Regions from separate parts of the Actinoplanes sp. NPDC023936 genome, predicted to be linked through region 3. Evidence: riboswitches for the same ligand, from Rfam matches in the RefSeq annotation. Region 3 holds a riboswitch; each other region holds the start of a gene.
The links. Region 3 has a riboswitch for cyclic di-AMP ahead of AB0F72_RS27860 (transglycosylase family protein). Riboswitches for the same ligand answer to the same signal wherever they lie in the genome.

Region 1: linked by a shared signal. The riboswitch ahead of AB0F72_RS13095 (hypothetical protein) and the one ahead of AB0F72_RS27860 (transglycosylase family protein) in region 3 are both predicted to bind cyclic di-AMP.
Region 2: linked by a shared signal. The riboswitch ahead of AB0F72_RS23725 (NlpC/P60 family protein) and the one ahead of AB0F72_RS27860 (transglycosylase family protein) in region 3 are both predicted to bind cyclic di-AMP.

The regions. Positions count from the first base shown of each region.
Region 1 covers NZ_JBEZZR010000007.1:206,848-212,007, forward strand. The annotation lists gene AB0F72_RS13090 (glycoside hydrolase family 65 protein) at 1-1,475, shown strand, start outside; gene AB0F72_RS13095 (hypothetical protein) at 1,530-2,546, opposite strand; cyclic di-AMP (ydaO/yuaA leader) riboswitch at 2,551-2,685, opposite strand; cyclic di-AMP (ydaO/yuaA leader) riboswitch at 2,892-3,026, shown strand; gene AB0F72_RS13100 (hypothetical protein) at 3,066-4,043, shown strand; gene AB0F72_RS13105 (ABC transporter ATP-binding protein) at 4,072-4,845, opposite strand; gene AB0F72_RS13110 (ABC transporter permease) at 4,838-5,160, opposite strand, start outside.
Region 2 covers NZ_JBEZZR010000019.1:27,331-32,490, forward strand. The annotation lists gene AB0F72_RS23715 (glutamine amidotransferase) at 1-365, opposite strand, end outside; gene AB0F72_RS23720 (MurT ligase domain-containing protein) at 355-1,575, opposite strand; cyclic di-AMP (ydaO/yuaA leader) riboswitch at 1,955-2,123, shown strand; gene AB0F72_RS23725 (NlpC/P60 family protein) at 2,163-2,951, shown strand; gene mraZ (division/cell wall cluster transcriptional repressor MraZ) at 3,910-4,341, shown strand; gene rsmH (16S rRNA (cytosine(1402)-N(4))-methyltransferase RsmH) at 4,584-5,160, shown strand, end outside.
Region 3 covers NZ_JBEZZR010000025.1:86,001-91,160, forward strand. The annotation lists gene AB0F72_RS27840 (ABC transporter permease) at 1-294, shown strand, start outside; tRNA gene AB0F72_RS27845 (tRNA-Arg) at 514-586, shown strand; gene AB0F72_RS27850 (LysR family transcriptional regulator) at 737-1,648, opposite strand; gene AB0F72_RS27855 (nuclear transport factor 2 family protein) at 1,719-2,075, shown strand; gene AB0F72_RS27860 (transglycosylase family protein) at 2,126-2,809, opposite strand; cyclic di-AMP (ydaO/yuaA leader) riboswitch at 2,810-2,982, opposite strand; gene AB0F72_RS27865 (saccharopine dehydrogenase NADP-binding domain-containing protein) at 3,190-4,428, shown strand; gene AB0F72_RS27870 (GNAT family N-acetyltransferase) at 4,564-5,160, shown strand, end outside.

The DNA.
Region 1 (5,160 bases), on a different contig from region 3:
TGGTCCAGCAGCAGCGGGAGTACCTGGACGCGTTCTGGGACCACTCGGACGTCAAGGTCGAGGGTGACCCGGAGGTGCAGCAGGCGGTCCGGTTCGGGCTCTTCCACACCCTGCAGGCCGGCGCGCGGGCCGAGCAGCGCCCGATCGGCTCCAAGGGCCTCACCGGGCCGGGGTACGACGGCCACACGTTCTGGGACGCCGAGACGTTCGTTCTGCCGGCTCTGACGTACACCCAGCCCTCCGCGGCGGCCGACGTGCTGCGCTGGCGGCACTCGACGCTGGACCTGGCCCGGGAGCGCGCGCAGACGCTCGGCCTCTCGGGCGCGGCGTTCCCGTGGCGGACGATCCGCGGGCAGGAGTGCTCCGGGTACTGGCCGGCGGGCACGGCCGGCTTCCACATCGGGGCCGACATCGCCGACGCGGTCCGCCGTTACGTGCAGGCCACCGGTGACTACGACTTCGAGCGTGAGGTCGGCCTGGAGCTGCTCGTCGAGACCGCCCGGCTGTGGCGTTCGCTGGGTCACCACGACCGGCACGGCCGCTTCCACATCGACGGTGTGACGGGTCCGGACGAGTACACCGCCGTGGTGAACGACAACATCTACACCAACCTGATGGCGCAGCAGAACCTGATGACCGCGGTCGACGCCTGCAAGCGTCACCCGGACCTGGCGCGCAAGCTCGGTGTGGACGACGAGGAGGCGGCGTCCTGGCGGGACGCGGCGGCCGCGGTGCACATCCCGTACGACAAGGAGCTCGGCGTCCACCAGCAGTGCGAGGGCTTCACCCGGCTGCAGGAGTGGGACTTCGAGAACACCCCGCCCGAGGGCTACCCGCTGCTGCTCAACTTCCCGTACTTCGACCTGTACCGCAAGCAGGTCATCAAGCAGGCCGACCTGGTCATGGCGATGTACATCCGGGGCGACGCGTTCACCCCGGAGGAGAAGGCGCGCAACTTCGCGTACTACGACGCGCGGACCGTCCGCGACTCGTCCCTATCCGCGTGCATCCAGGCCGTTCTCGCGGCGGAGACCGGGCACCTGGAGCTGGCCCACGACTACCTGGGCGAGGCCGCCCTGATGGACCTGCACGACCTGCACCAGAACGCCCGGGACGGCGTGCACGTGGCGTCGCTGGCCGGCACCTGGATCTCGCTGGTCGCCGGTCTCGGCGGCATGCGTGACTTCAACGGGCAGCTGAGCTTCGCGCCGCGCCTCCCCAGCCGGATCAACAACCTGGAGTTCTCGCTGCTCTGGCGCGGTCTGCGGCTGCGGGTGAACGTGACGGCGGACGAGGTGACCTACTCGCTGCGCAACGGTGGCGGCTCGGCCCGGCTGACGCTTCTGCACCACGGCAAGGAGACCGAGGTGACCCAGGTGCGCCCGGTGACCATGCCGATCCCGCCGGCCCCCCCGGTGGGATCCGCGCCGGCCCAGCCGCACGGGCGGGCGCCGGTGCGCCGCGCCGTGCACTGAGCCGAACGAGAAAAGCCCCCGTCCTCACGATGAGGACGGGGGCTTTTCCGATGCTCAGAGCATGGAGACGTGCACGTGGTCGGTGTGGTCACTGACGCCGTGGTACGCCTTCCAGCCCGACGCGGGGAACCAGATCTTCTTGTACCAGATGACGTAGTAGATCCCGAGCTCGTCGGCGTTACGCACCAGGAACGCCATGAGGTCGTTGCCGTACTTCATCATCCTGTCGTTGTGCGCCGAGGAGAAGCCGCTCTTCTGCAGCGACCAGTCACAGGCCCGGCCCTTGGGGTGCTCGTAGGGCCCGCCGGGGCGGTAACAGCCGACGAACAGGTTGAAGCCGGCCTTCTTGGTTTCCTTGTACATGTTCAGCGTGCGCTTGGTGATGCAGCCGCTGGTCGTCGGGTCCTTCTCGGTGCAGCCCTCGGGCGAGAAGCCGCCGCTGGAGTTGCGCGGCGCGGCCTTGGCGGAGGGGGATTTCGCCACCACGAAACCGTCGGTGAGCGCGTCGCCACCCACCAGTTGCAGGGCTTTCTCCGCCGATTCCTTCTGCTTCTTCATCAGCGCGGAGTTCTTCTTCTGCGCCGCGACCTCGGCGTCGAGTTTCGCCTTGCTCTCGGCGACAGTGGCGATCGCCTCGTTGAGCTCGTGCAGCTTCTCGTCGTGCAGCTTGTTGATCTCCTCGAGGGAGATCGCCTTGTGCAGGAAGTCGTTCGACGAGTTCGCGCCGAGCAGGAAGCCGACCGCGCTCAGGTTGCCCGTCACGTACTGCTCGCGGGCGATCGAGTTCACCTCGGGGATGAGCTTGTCGCGCCGGTCCTCCGCGGCCTTGATCTCGACGTTCAGCTTCGCCTGCGCCTTTGTGGACTTCGTCACGGCGGCCTTGGCCGAGACGTAGCGCCGGTTGGCGGCCTCGATGACGTCGGAGAGTAGTGCGTCCTCGTCCTCCTCCTCCGCGGTGGGGGACGAGCCGCTCGGTTCGGCGGAGGCCGGAGTGGCCGGCGCCACGAACAACGTCGTGGCCACGAGCGGTGCCAGGGCAAGCAGCAGCCACCGGCGGGGACGTGCGGTCATCAACAGTTCCTTCCTTGTCACCGCCGACCGAGTTAGCTGACGGGTTCGGGACGGAAGAGATCCCTACCACCCGAAGGCGGACTCACCCCACTGACCTGGTTCCCCGGCTCACCTCGCGGTGATTAGGCGGCGGCCTGCCGGCTCCTCGGGGGCGGTGCCGTCCTGGCAGGACCGCGACGAGTTTACCTGAGGAATGGCGCGGTATCAGGACCACTGAACCGGCAAAACTGTTACCGGGCAGCGACTTTCCGTAGTCAAATCACCTCGCGTGTCCGCGCAATAGCGCACCGTACGAGAACTGTCGATCTGTCGATTGAGTGGGTATGGTCGGTTCCGGTTCCCACCCGGGGACCGCCGCCTAATCGCCGCTCCCGGCGAGCCGGGGAACCATTTCCCTCGGGGTGAATCCGCAACCGCGGTAGGGATTTCCTTCGTCCCGAACCCGTCAGCTAACTCGGTCGGCGGCCGACGGAAGGATTACCTGTGCAGCGAAAGACTGCGCGGCGATTAGCGGCCGTCATGGGGCTGCTGCTCGCCGTGTGCGGGCTGGCGATCGTGGCGTCACCGGCCACCGCCGCCCCCGGTGACAACGGTGACGACGGCGAGGGTGGCTCCAAGTCCCTCGTCGAACAACTGGAGGACGCCTCCCGCGGCTACGTCGAGGCCAAGGCGAAGCTGAAGACGTCCAAGCAGAAGCAGACCGAGTTGACGGCGGAGCTCAAGAAGCTGGACGCCCAGGTCGGCCCGCAGCAGGCGGCACTCGACGAGATCGCCTCACAGGCGTACACGTCGGGCCGGATGGGCGCGATGAGCGCGCTCGTCAATGCGAGCGACACCGGGAGCTTCATCGACCGGGCCGAGGTCCTGTCGACCGTCGCGGCCGAGCAGAACCAGGCGATCGAGGAACTCAAGACGACCCTCGACGCCCAGCGCAGGGCGAAACTCGCCATCGACGCCACCGTGAAGGACCAGCAGAAGCAGGTCAACGTGATGGCGAAGAAGAAGGTGCAGGCCGAGACGGCGCTCAAGAAGGCGAACCAGGGGGCCGCGGCCTCCTCGTCGAGCGACGGCGGCGGCAGCGCCAAGGCCGATCCGGCGCCGGGCGGCTCGGGCTCCGGCTGTACCGAGCCCGACCCGACCACCAGCGGCTGTCTCACCCCGCGCACCCTGCACGCGCTGAAGCAGGCCCAGAAGGACGGCTTCACCCGTTACGTCGCGTGTTTCCGCGAGCAGAACAGCGGTGAGCACCCGAAGGGCCGGGCCTGCGACTTCGCCTCTGACAAGAACGGCTTCGGCGGGGACGCGACCGGCGCCAGCCGGACCTACGGCAACAACCTGGCGAACTACTTCATCAACAACGCGGACGCGCTCGACGTGCTCTACGTGATCTGGTATCGCCGGATCTGGCTGCCGAGCAGTGGCTGGAAGTCGTACAGCGGGGCGGGTGGCGACCCCTCCAGCGACCACACCAACCACGTGCATCTCTCGATCCGCTGAAGATCAGAACCTCACGGGGGTACGGGTCCTACTTGCGCATGTAGGACTCGTACTCCCGCATCACCTCGTCGGTGGGGCCGTCCGCCCGGATCAGGCCGGACTCCAGCCAGATGCACCTGTCGCAGGTGTCCCGGATCGACTGCTCGCTGTGGCTGACCAGGAACACCGTGCCGGCCTGGGCGCGCAGCTCACGCACCCGCTGCTCACTGCGGCGGCGGAACTTGGCGTCACCGGTCGCCAGCGCCTCGTCGATCAGCAGCACGTCGTGCTGCTTCGCGGCGGCGATCGAGAACTTCAGGCGGGCGGCCATGCCGGACGAGTACGTCCGCATCGGCAGCGACGAGAAGTCGCCGCGCTCGTTGATGCCGGAGAACTCGATGATCCCGTCCTTCTTCTCCTTCACCTCGGCCGGCGACATGCCCATCGCGAGGCAGCCCAGCTCGACGTTGCGGTCGCCGGGAAGCTCGTTCATCAGGGCCGCGTTCACGCCGAGCAGCGAGGGCTGGCCGGACGCGTAGATCGCGCCCTTGGCGACCGGGAGCAGGCCGGCGACCGCGCGCAGCAGCGTCGACTTGCCCGAGCCGTTGCTGCCGATCAGACCGATCGCCTCACCCCGGTACGCCGTGAAGCTCACACCCTTGACGGCGTGCACCTCGCGGACGTTCCCCGCCTTGGTGTTGGTGATCATGCGCTTGAAGCTGGCGAGCGGGCTGCCGGTGCCCGGCGCGGCCGAGCCGTACACCTTGTAGATGATGTGGGCGTCGTCCGCGACGACGGTGGGGATGCGTTCGTTGTCAGCCACGGCCGTAGCCCTTCTCTCCGCGCCAGAAGTAGGCGAATCCACCGATGCCGACGACCAGGCTCCACGCCAGCGCCTGGAGCCACAGCGCGACCGGCGTGCTGGCCAGCGTGACGTTCTCCAGCAGAGCGTGGCGGAACAGCTCGATGAAGATGAGCATCGGGTTCGCCTCGACCAGAGCGAGCTGCCAGCCGTCGAGCTTGTCCTCGAAGAGGGTCACCGGGTAGAGGACGGCCGATCCGTACATCCAGAAGCGCATGATGAACGGGATCAGCTGCTTGATGTCGCGGTTCTTGGAGCCGTACCGCGCCATGAACA
Region 2 (5,160 bases), on a different contig from region 3:
TCCGAGGTTATGTCGAGCAAACCGAGACCCGAGCACTTCGCCCCTTTTGCGAAGAAAGAGTGCCCGAAAAGTTGATAACCGGCACAGATCGCCAGGACGGCGGCGCCCTGGTTGACGGCCCGGTGCAGGCCGCCGTCGGTGAGCAGGCGCTGCGCGGCGAGAGCCTGCGGGCCGTCCTCGCCGCCACCGATCAGATAGATGTCGGCCGAGGTCGGCATCTGCTGGTCGGAACGGACCTCGTAGGTCTCCACCGGGATGCCGCGGGCGGCCGCCCGGTGGGCCAGGATCGACAGGTTGCCCCGGTCGCCGTAGGTCGACAGCAGATCGGGGTAGATCCACACGATCCGGAGGCTCTCAGTTGACACGGTCCAACTCCGCTCGGATGTCCTGGAACGCCGTGTAGTTGGCGATCACTTCGAGTCGGCCGGGCGGAACGGCCCGCAGCGCCTCGTCGAAACTCTGTACGTGCCGGAACGGCACCTGGTTCACCTGGAGCCGGACGGCCAGGTCGTAGGCGCGGTCGCCGGTGATCAGCACCGGGCGGTTGCGCAGTGGTGAGAAGTCGACGTCGTACAGCCACGAGGTGTCGAAGCCGTCGGGGTCGCGGGCGTTGATGGAGAGCAGTGTCGGCGCGTGCTCCGCCATGTCGAACGCCTCCAGCCAGCTGGCCGGGTTCTTGGCGAGCAGCAGCCGGATGTTGCGGCCGTCCCGGTCGACCTGCGCGTACCGCCCGGCGATCGACGTCACCCGGGAGAGCCGGGGCAGCGCCTCTATCGGGCGCACCCCGAACTCGGCGGCGACGGCGAGCGCGGTGGCCGCGTTGCCGATGTTCACCTTGCCGGGAAGCTGAAGTTTCACCAGGTGCCAGTCGCCGCGCGGGTCGATCACGCCCTCGTCCTCGACCGACCAGTGCGCGCGGGGCCGGCGCAGCGGGCAGCCGGTGCACCACCAGTCGCCGTTGGCGCGCTCGATCGGATGGCCGCTCTCCGGGCAGACGAACGAGTCGTCGAGCCAGCGCTGGCCGGCGCTGAACCAGGTCACCTGCGGGCTGCTGCTGGCGGCCCAGACGACCATCGGGTCGTCCGAGTTCGCCACGACCTTGATGTTGGGGTGGCTGGCGAGCGTGGTCTTCCACAGCTGCGCCATCATCGCCACCTCCTTCGCCCGGTCCAGCTGGTCGCGGGAGAGGTTGAGCAGGGCCACCACCTTGGGGCGGGTGGCCTCGATGACCTGGGCCAGATAGTGCTCGTCGACCTCGAGGACGGCGAACGGGGTGTGTCCCTCTTTCGCCAGCGCCGAGGTGTGGCCGGTCGGCATGTTCGCGCCGAATGAGTTCGTGGCGACCCGGCCGAGCACACCGACCGCCGCGGCGGTGAGCCGCGTCGTGGTGGTCTTGCCGTTGGTCCCGGAGACGAGCGCCACAGCCCGGCCGGACGAGAGGTGGGCCAGCAGGTCGGGGTCGATCTTGAGGCCGATCCAGCCGCCGATGACCGAGCCGTCGCCGCGTCCAGCAGCCCTGGAGAGCGCCGCGGCGGTCTTCGACGCAGTGGTCGCGACCTTGGCGATAAGAGGCATCTTCCCGTCCGTCACGCCAGCGAGGGTACCGGACCGAAAGGTTACGTCGAGTTGCCGTCCGGTCAAGATCGGATGCGACTTGTGTTTGTACCGCTCTCAACGTTTTGACATGGGTTCCGGGTTGGCGGCCGAAGAATTGTGTGTTCTGTTTCACCCGTAACCTTCGACTGATCGTGTTCGGACGACCCCAAGGGGTAATGGCATTTGTCTCCGGGCGGTAACAAACCGGACACCGACATGTGTGCCAATTACTGTGCGTGACATTTTCGGCCCTGACGATCACGCGGAAGGTCGGGTACCAAGGTTGGGCCGGGTGCAAACGCATCCGGCTCGCACCAGCCCGGCCCACGCCGAGCCCTGCCCCGAGCTGGACGGTGCGACCACCGCAACACCGGAACCACACACAAGGCATCAGGGGGCAGGGACGGGGGACCCATAACCGGCCGGTTCAGCTCCACACCGGCCTCGGGGTGAAGTCGCCTAGCGACCGGGCACACCTTCCCGCCCGAACCCGACAGCTAACCTCGCAGGCGTGCCGGAGGGATATCTCTACCGTGCACGAACACAGTTCGCGCCGTGGCAGCCGCGTGTCTCGCGGCGCCGGCACAGTCGCACTGTCTCTGGGTCTCTGCCTCTGCGCCGGGCAGCTGGTCACCGCGTCTCCCGCGGTCGCGGCCAGCACCACCCCGGTCGTCAAGGTCGCCGCTTCCGCGGCGGCCGCGAAGGTCAAGCCCAAGCTGACCGCCAAGGCCAGCACCCGGAAGCTCCCCTGGGGCTCCACCCTCAAGGTGACCGCCAAGGTCATCGACCCGCGTACCGGCAAGGTCGCCAAGGGCACGGTCCGGCTCCAGGGCCTGGTCGGCGGCAAGTGGAAGACGTGGGACACCGAGACCGTCAAGAACCAGAACGGGACGGTCACCCTCAAGTACGCCCCCAAGAACACGTACTACATCCGGACCCTCTTCACGGGCTCCGGCTTCAGCACCGCGAGCACCGGCAAGACGAAGATCACCGTCAAGGCCAGCGGCGCGAAGATCCTCGCTGAGGCGAAGAAGCACAAGGGCGCCCTGTACAAGTACGGCGCGTCGGGCCCCAAGCGCTTCGACTGCTCGGGCTACACCAAGTACGTCTACAAGAAGGCAGCCGGCAAGTCGCTGCCCCACAAGGCGAACTCGCAGCAGAAGTACGGCAAGAGCGTCAGCAAGAGCAAGAAGAAGGTCGGCGACCTGATCGTCTTCCGCAACGGGTCGTACGGCTACCACGCCGGCATCTACGCCGGTAACGGCTACATCTACGACTCGCCGCACACCGGCGCCCGGGTCGGCAAGCACAAGATCTGGAGCAAGAACTACGTCGTCCGGCGTCTCGTCGCCTGACGTCTGTAGTTGGGTGTCGCCTGTAGTTGGGTGACGTCTGTAGTAAGTAAGGAAGGACCGGCACGCGGCGTGGTGGCGCCGTAGCCGTTGATCACGCCTGTGGGGTGTGGCCCGATGATGGGTCACGCCCCACAGGCGTTTCTTTTTCGGGTACGGGTGACCCCGTTCCCCGCCGCAGACGAGCCGTTCCCGTGAGTCCGCGCGGCCGGGTGGGTGGTCCGGGCCGTCCGGCGGGTTTCGCTACCGGTGCATGGGCACGCGCTACGGGCTCGCCGGGTGATCGCCGGCGGTTCGGGCGGCCCCGGGTGGGCGAGCCGTAGCTCAGGCCTGTGATCAAGGGCCTGTTGCCTGTCGGGGCTACGGCTGGCGATGCCGGGCCGTAGCTGGGGCCTGTGATCACGGGGTTGTTGCCTGCGCGGGCTACGGCTCGCGGCGCCGGGCCGTAGCTGAGGCCTGTGATCACAGGGCTTTTACCCGCCTGGGCTACGGCTCGCGGGGGTGGGGTGGCGCGGTACCTGCGTGGGCTACGGCTCGCGGGGGTGGGGTGGCGCGATACCTGTGTGCGCTACGGCTCGGGATTTGGCGGCTCCGTTTTGCTCCACCTGGGGGGCTCACTTTTGCTCCACCTGGGGGCTCCACTTTGCTCCACCTTTGCGGTGAAGGGTGGCCTCCCACACTTTGAACAGGGAGCTTTCGGACCGGCTGGGCTCGATGTCGGAAACGAGACTCCGTCGATCATGGTTCGGCCCTCCACTTGGGGGCACCGCCTGTGAACTGGGAATACGTCCGCGAAAAGGGCTCGCGAGCGGCTCCATTCGGGTTGCAGGTGGAGGGAAGTGGAGTAGAGTGGGGCGCAGTGGCAGGACCGAGGAAATGAACCGGGACTGTCGGCCCGAGTTGACAGGCGAGACCGCTCCACCGCGAAGGAGTGCGACGCCACGGCAAGGGGGGTTGGCCGATGTTCCTCGGCACGCACACCCCGCGCCTGGACGAAAAGGGCCGGCTGATCCTCCCGGCGAAGTTCCGTGATGAGCTGGCGGGAGGTGTCGTGATCACGAAGGGGCAGGAGCGCTGTCTGTACGTGTTCCCGATGCCGGAGTTCCAGCGCATCGCCGGTCAGCTCCGTGAGGCGCCGGTGACGAACAAGGCCGCCCGGGCTTACAGCCGGGTGTTCTTCGCCAGCGCGCACGACGAGGTGCCCGACAAGCAGGGCCGGGTGACGATCCCGGCGCACTTGCGGGAGTACGCGAGTCTCGGCCGCGACCTCGTGGTGATCGGGGCGAGCACCCGGGTCGAGGTCTGGGACAAGCAGGCCTGGGACGACTACCTCACGGCGAGCGAGGAAGAGTTCGCCGACATCGAGGAGGGGGTGCTGCCCGGCGGACTGTAAGGCGTGGCACCTCGGTGGCCGCAACGCGGCCCGGACGCCACTGCCGCCGTACTGCGAGATCTCCAGCCGCTCCCGCTCCTGGCGCCTCTTCCCCGGCGCCAGGCGCGTGTCCGGGGCCGGCCGTCCCGCTATGGGACAGCCCGGCACGGGACACGAGCGGATGGGGATCTGGCGGTACGGACGGGCGGCCGGGCCGGTACGGCGAACGAGCAACACCTGGGTGAGACGCGAACGGGCAGGCAATGGGGGTCGTAATGGGGGAGCCGCGAGGCACACACGTGCCGGTGCTGCTCGAGCGCTGTCTTGAGTTGCTCGCTCCCGCACTGCAGTTGCCGGGCGCCGTCCACGTCGACTTCACGCTGGGTCTCGGCGGGCACGCCGAGGCAGTCCTCGAGCGGTACCCGGACATCGTCCTGGTCGGCCTCGACCGGGACACCGAGGCGCTCGCTCACGCGCGGCACCGGCTGACCCGGTTCGCCGGGCGGACGCATCTGGTGCACGCGGTCTACGACGAGTTGCCGAGGGTTCTGGCCGAGCTCGGCATCCCGGCGATCCACAGCGGACTGTTCGACCTCGGGGTCTCCTCGTTGCAGCTGGACGAGGCGGACCGCGGTTTCGCGTACGCGCAGGACGCTCCCCTGGACATGCGGATGGACCAGTCCCGGGGCGTGACCGCCGAGGAAGTGGTCAACGGGTACGAGCCGGGCGAACTGGTCCGGATTCTCCGGCAGTACGGCGAGGAGAAGTTCGCGCCGCGGGTCGTCTCGGCGATCGTGCGCGAGCGGGCGAAAGCCCGGATCACCTCGACGGCGCGGCTGG
Region 3 (5,160 bases):
AGACGATCGGAGATCGGTCTGCGTCGTGCTCTGGGCGCCAACCGGGGCCAGATTCGCGTGCAGTTCCTCACCGAGTCGGTGGTGCTGGCCGGCCTGGGCGGAGTCCTGGGCACGGTGCTCGGGCTGGCCGCCACCGCGGCCTGGGCCGTCTGGCACGGGTGGCCGGTGGTGGTGCCGGTCGCGGCGACCGCGACGGGACTGGGCGGAGCCGGGCTGGTCGGCATGCTCGCCGGGCTGTATCCGTCGATGCGGGCGGCCCGGTTGACTCCGGTGGAAGCCCTCGCCACGGTCTGAGCCGTGACGCCGTCTGGCGGCGGGTATGTGCCCCGGCCGAGCGGGGTTCGCTGGCTGCTCGGACGTCGATCATGCCGGGTTGCGCCGACGTCACCTGATGTCCATTGCCCCTGAGGCGCCAGGCGTACTTATGCGCAGCGGCGAGGACGGCCGGGTCATGACGGTGGGCAGTGGCGGTGACTCAGGGGCAGCCGCTGGTCCGGTAGCATGAGCCTCCGCGCCCTCGTAGCTCAGGGGATAGAGCATCGGTTTCCTAAACCGTGTGTCGTAGGTTCGATTCCTACCGGGGGCACTTTCTTCGTCCGGCGTCGCATACGCCGCCAGGACGACCAGGCGGCAGCGGCCGGGCGCGCCGGGGACGTGGCCTGCCAGGTGGGCGGTAACTCGCCAGATGGCACGCCGAACCCGCCCACTCCACCGTCGCGATCACCTCCGTCGCGGGCTACACCAGTTCCGCACTCACCTCCTTTTCTTGATCCGCTCCAAAGAAGGCGACCCGGCAGTGCCGGAGGAAAGCCGCCAAGGCCGGGCTGCTGCGGTTCTGCCAGACGAGCGCGAGCAGCGCCGGGATCTCGATGCCGTCGATCGGAATCGCGGTCAGATCGGCATATGCGGTGGCCATCGATTCGCTCAGCACGGCAACCCCGAGCCCGCGGCGGGCCAGGCCTGCCACGGTGTCCGGCGAGGTCGCCGCGAGAGCGACCGAAGGATCAACACCCTCCGCTGCGCGGGCTTTGTCGAGCACGTCACGGATGCCGGTGCCCACCGGCAGGCAAATTATCGGGTACGTGGACAGCGCGGTGACCGAGAGACGCGCATGACCAGCTAGTTCACTGTCCGGCGGGATCAGCGCGACGAGCCGCTCACTCGCGATCACGTGGCTCGCGAGGTGTTCGGGAGGCTCGCCTGCCAGCCCGGCCAGCGCCAAATCTAGGTCGCCGGATCGGATGCCGGCGACGAGTTGGTCTGAGTTCGCTTCCACCAGTTCGAGTTCGATGTCGGGGTGTTCCCGGTGGAACGCTGCAAAGGCGTCGAAAAGGGGCGTCACCTCGCACCCGATCACCATGCCGATCACGAGCCGACCCCGGACCAGGCCGTGCACGTCGTCGATCGCGTCCCGGAGGTCGGCTGCGGCGTCGAGCGCCGCGCGAGCGTGCCGGAGTGCCGCCTCCCCCGCGTCGGTGAGCCGGGCGACACGTCCCGCACGGTCGAAGAGCCGGGTGCCGAGCTCGTGCTCCAGGGCTTTGATCTGTGCGCTCACACCGGACTGGGTGATGTGCATGCGCTCGGCGGCGCGGGTGAAGTTGGCCGTCTCGGCGACCGTGACGAAGTACTCGAGCTGACGCAGATCCATGACTAATTCTAATGGTTGCCAGAAGAACTATGCGTTGGACTTGTGGGTGGACCTCCGGAAAACTGAAGCCATGACCGAGCAAGCACACCGCCCTGAGGACCTGACCAGGCTGTTCGTCGAGCGCGCCAACGCGAAGGACGCCGACGGGCTCGCCATGTTGTATGAGGAGGATGCCGTGATGGCTTACCCGCCGGGCAGCCAGACGCGTGGCCGCGAGGCGATCCGCAAACTGTGGGCCGACCTGTTGCCGCACATGCCCGAGTTCGAGCCCGAGCCGCCGCTGCCCACACTGATCAGCGGCGACCTGGCGCTGACTTCGACGCCCCCGAGTGACGGCTCGGGCGCCCGAGCCCAGGTCGCTCGCCGCCAGCCGGACGGCACGTGGCTGCGCGTGCTCGACCAGCCGGAGTTCACACGGCCGGAGTGACCACGCTCCGGGCGCCCCGACCGGGACGCCCGGCGTCTCCACGGGCCGGCTCAGAGCTTGATCCGCTGACCGACGAAAAGGCGGTGCGGGCTGCTGAGGACGTCGTCGTTGAAGCGGTAGAGGGCGCGCCAGCCTCCGGCAACGTGGTGCCGGCTGGCAATGCGCGCGAGGGTGTCCCCTCTCCGGACGACATAGGTCCGCGTGCCAGACCGAGGCGTGGCCGTCGCGCTCTGAAGCACAACGCCCCGCCCAGCAGCGCCCCGCCCAGCAGCGAGCCGACCAGCAGCGGACCGATCAGCAGCGGACCGATCAGCAGCAGCCCGATCGACAGTGGGCCGCACCACACGCGCCGGAGACTTGCGGACCGCTTTGCGGCTCACCTTGACGTTCGCTCGCTTGCCGCAGTGTGGCCAAGCGCCGATTCCCTGTCCCCGCAACACACGCTCGGCCACCCGGATCTGCTCCACTTTCGTGGCGCGGTTCGCGGTTCGGGCGTAACGCGTACCGCCGTAGGCACGCCATGTGCCGCGGCTGAACTGGAGGCCGCCGTAATACCCGTTTCCCGTGTTGATGCGCCAGTTGCCGCCGGACTCGCAGCGGGCGATGGCGTCCCAGTTCACCTCGGACGACACAGCCTGTGCGGGCGCGGCCGGGCCCAGCAGGCCAACGGTGCCGACGAGACCAGCGACGGCTACACCGAACGCGAGATGGACCTGCTTTCGGATTTGCACCATTTCAGTTGTCCTCCACGCCTGCGAGGTCAGCTGTCGGGTTCGGGCAGAGTGGCCCGGCCGCGTGGTGCGGCTTCACCCCAAGACGCGTGAGCGCCGAGGAACTTGTGGGTCCCCCGCTCCATGCCTTCGAGTTGTGATCCGTGGTCGGCGGCAGGATTCGGCGTTCCGGCCACGGTGCCCGCTCAGGCGGGCCACCGACGGAAGTCCACGGACGGATCGGGCGCGCTTACGCCTGGATCCGGGTCCGGTGGAGCTGTTACACCAAATTAACCCTTTGATCCGAGCTTGTATGGATAACTCGGCAGATTTTTTCCGACCCGCCTACCAGGAGGATTGTGGTGTGCTGCGCACTCTCCACGGAGGGTGCACAATCGGCAGCCATGAGCGATCAAGCGCGCGACTTCGATGTGATCGTCTATGGCGCCACCGGTTTCGTCGGTGTCCTCGTCGCACGGCATCTCGCCGGATTCGCGCCGGCCGGCACCCGGATCGCCCTCGCCGGACGGTCACAGCAGAAGCTCGAAGCCGTCCGTTCCCGGCTGAACGTCGACTGGCCACTCGTGGTCGCCGACGCCGCTGACACCACCGCCCTCGGTGCGTTGGCTTCCTCCACCCGAGTGGTCATCACGACCGTCGGTCCTTATGCGAAGTACGGCCGGGTGCTCGCTCACGCGTGCGCCGAAGCAGGCACGGACTATGTCGACCTGACCGGCGAAGTGCTGTTCGCGCGGGACAGCATCGACGAGAACCACGAGCTGGCGCGGCAAACCGGGGCGAGGATCGTGCACTCCTGCGGGTTCGACTCGATCCCGTCCGACATCGGGGTCCACGTGCTGCACTCGCTGGTGCAGGCGGACGGCGCCGGCGAGCTGACCGACACCACGCTGGTGGTGACGAGCATCCGGGCCGGCATCAGCGGCGGCACGATCGACTCGATGCGCAACCAGATCGACGTGATGGCCAAGGATCGCCGGCTGCGGCGGATCGGTGCCAGCCCGTACTCGCTGAGTCCCGACCGTGAGGCCGAGCCGGACCTCGGCCGTCAGGAAGACATGATCACGCTCCCGGCTTCCGAAGTGGATCCGTCGTTGCGCGGGCATCTCGCGCCGTTCGTGATGGCGTCCTACAACACACGCGTGGTGCGGCGCAGCAACGCTCTTCGCGGCTGGGCCTACGGACGGCGTTTCCGCTACCGCGAGGTGATGAGCGTCGGCACGTCGCCGCTGTCACCGGTGCTGGCCCTCGGCACGAAGGTGGCGCTCGGCGGCCTGGTCCTCGGTCTGACGGTGCCCCCGATCCGTTTCGTGCTGGACCGGGTGCTCCCGAAACCCGGTGCCGGCCCGAGCGAGCAGAGTCAGCAGTCGGGGCACTTCACGATCGACATCTTCACCACGACGAGCAGCAGGGCGCGATACACGTCGCGGTTCCGGGCCAAAGGCGATCCAGGTTACGCGGCGACCGCGGTGATGCTCGGCGAGGCGGCGCTGGCCCTGGCGCTGGATCGGGACAAGCTACCGGCATCGGAGGGAGGTGTGCTGACCCCGGCGACTGCCATTGGCGACGCGCTGGTCGACCGTCTGCGAACAGCCGGGATGGAGATCGCCGCGCGCAAATTGTGAGACGGATTCGCCTGACTGAAGATCCGGCAAACGCCACATACTTTCTTGAGCGCTGGTCAAGAGCGGTATCGAGAAGCCGACCAAATATCGATCGCGACTAGCACTAACCGGGTCTTTGTGGGCAGGATTCGGAGGGTGACCGCCGACCCTCTGCCCTATCCGCTGAGGTTGACGGGAACCGGCATCATCCTGCGCGAGTGGCGTCCAGACGATCTGGACGATCTGGTCGCGCTGCTGGACGAGCCGGAAATCGCGCGCTGGACGCCGATGCCGTCACCCTTCGACGCCGAAGCCGGCCGCGCGTACCTCAAGCGTGCCCACCAGGGACGCGCCAACGGCAGCCGGATCCAGCTCGCCATCACCGCCGACGGCGGGCTCCCGGTCGGCGAAGTGCTGCTCTTCGCCGTCGATCCCAACCTGCGCGAGGCCGAGCTCGGCTATCTGGTGGGTCACCCCTACCGCCGGCGCGGGCTCGCGTCGGGGGCGCTCTCACTGCTTTCCGGGTACGCGTGCCACACGCTCCGCCTGCGCCGCCTCCTGCTGCGCATCGATCCAGCGAACGTGGCGAGCACGTCGGTGGCCCGTCGGTGCGGTTACTGGCTGACCGGAGAACCTCCGATCCACCAGGAAGGACCTTACGGACCGAGCCGGCTGGACACCTGGGAGCTCGTCGACGGCCGCGCCGCCACCCGCACCGAACGCCTGAAAAATGTCGCATCCCGGCGGTACGGT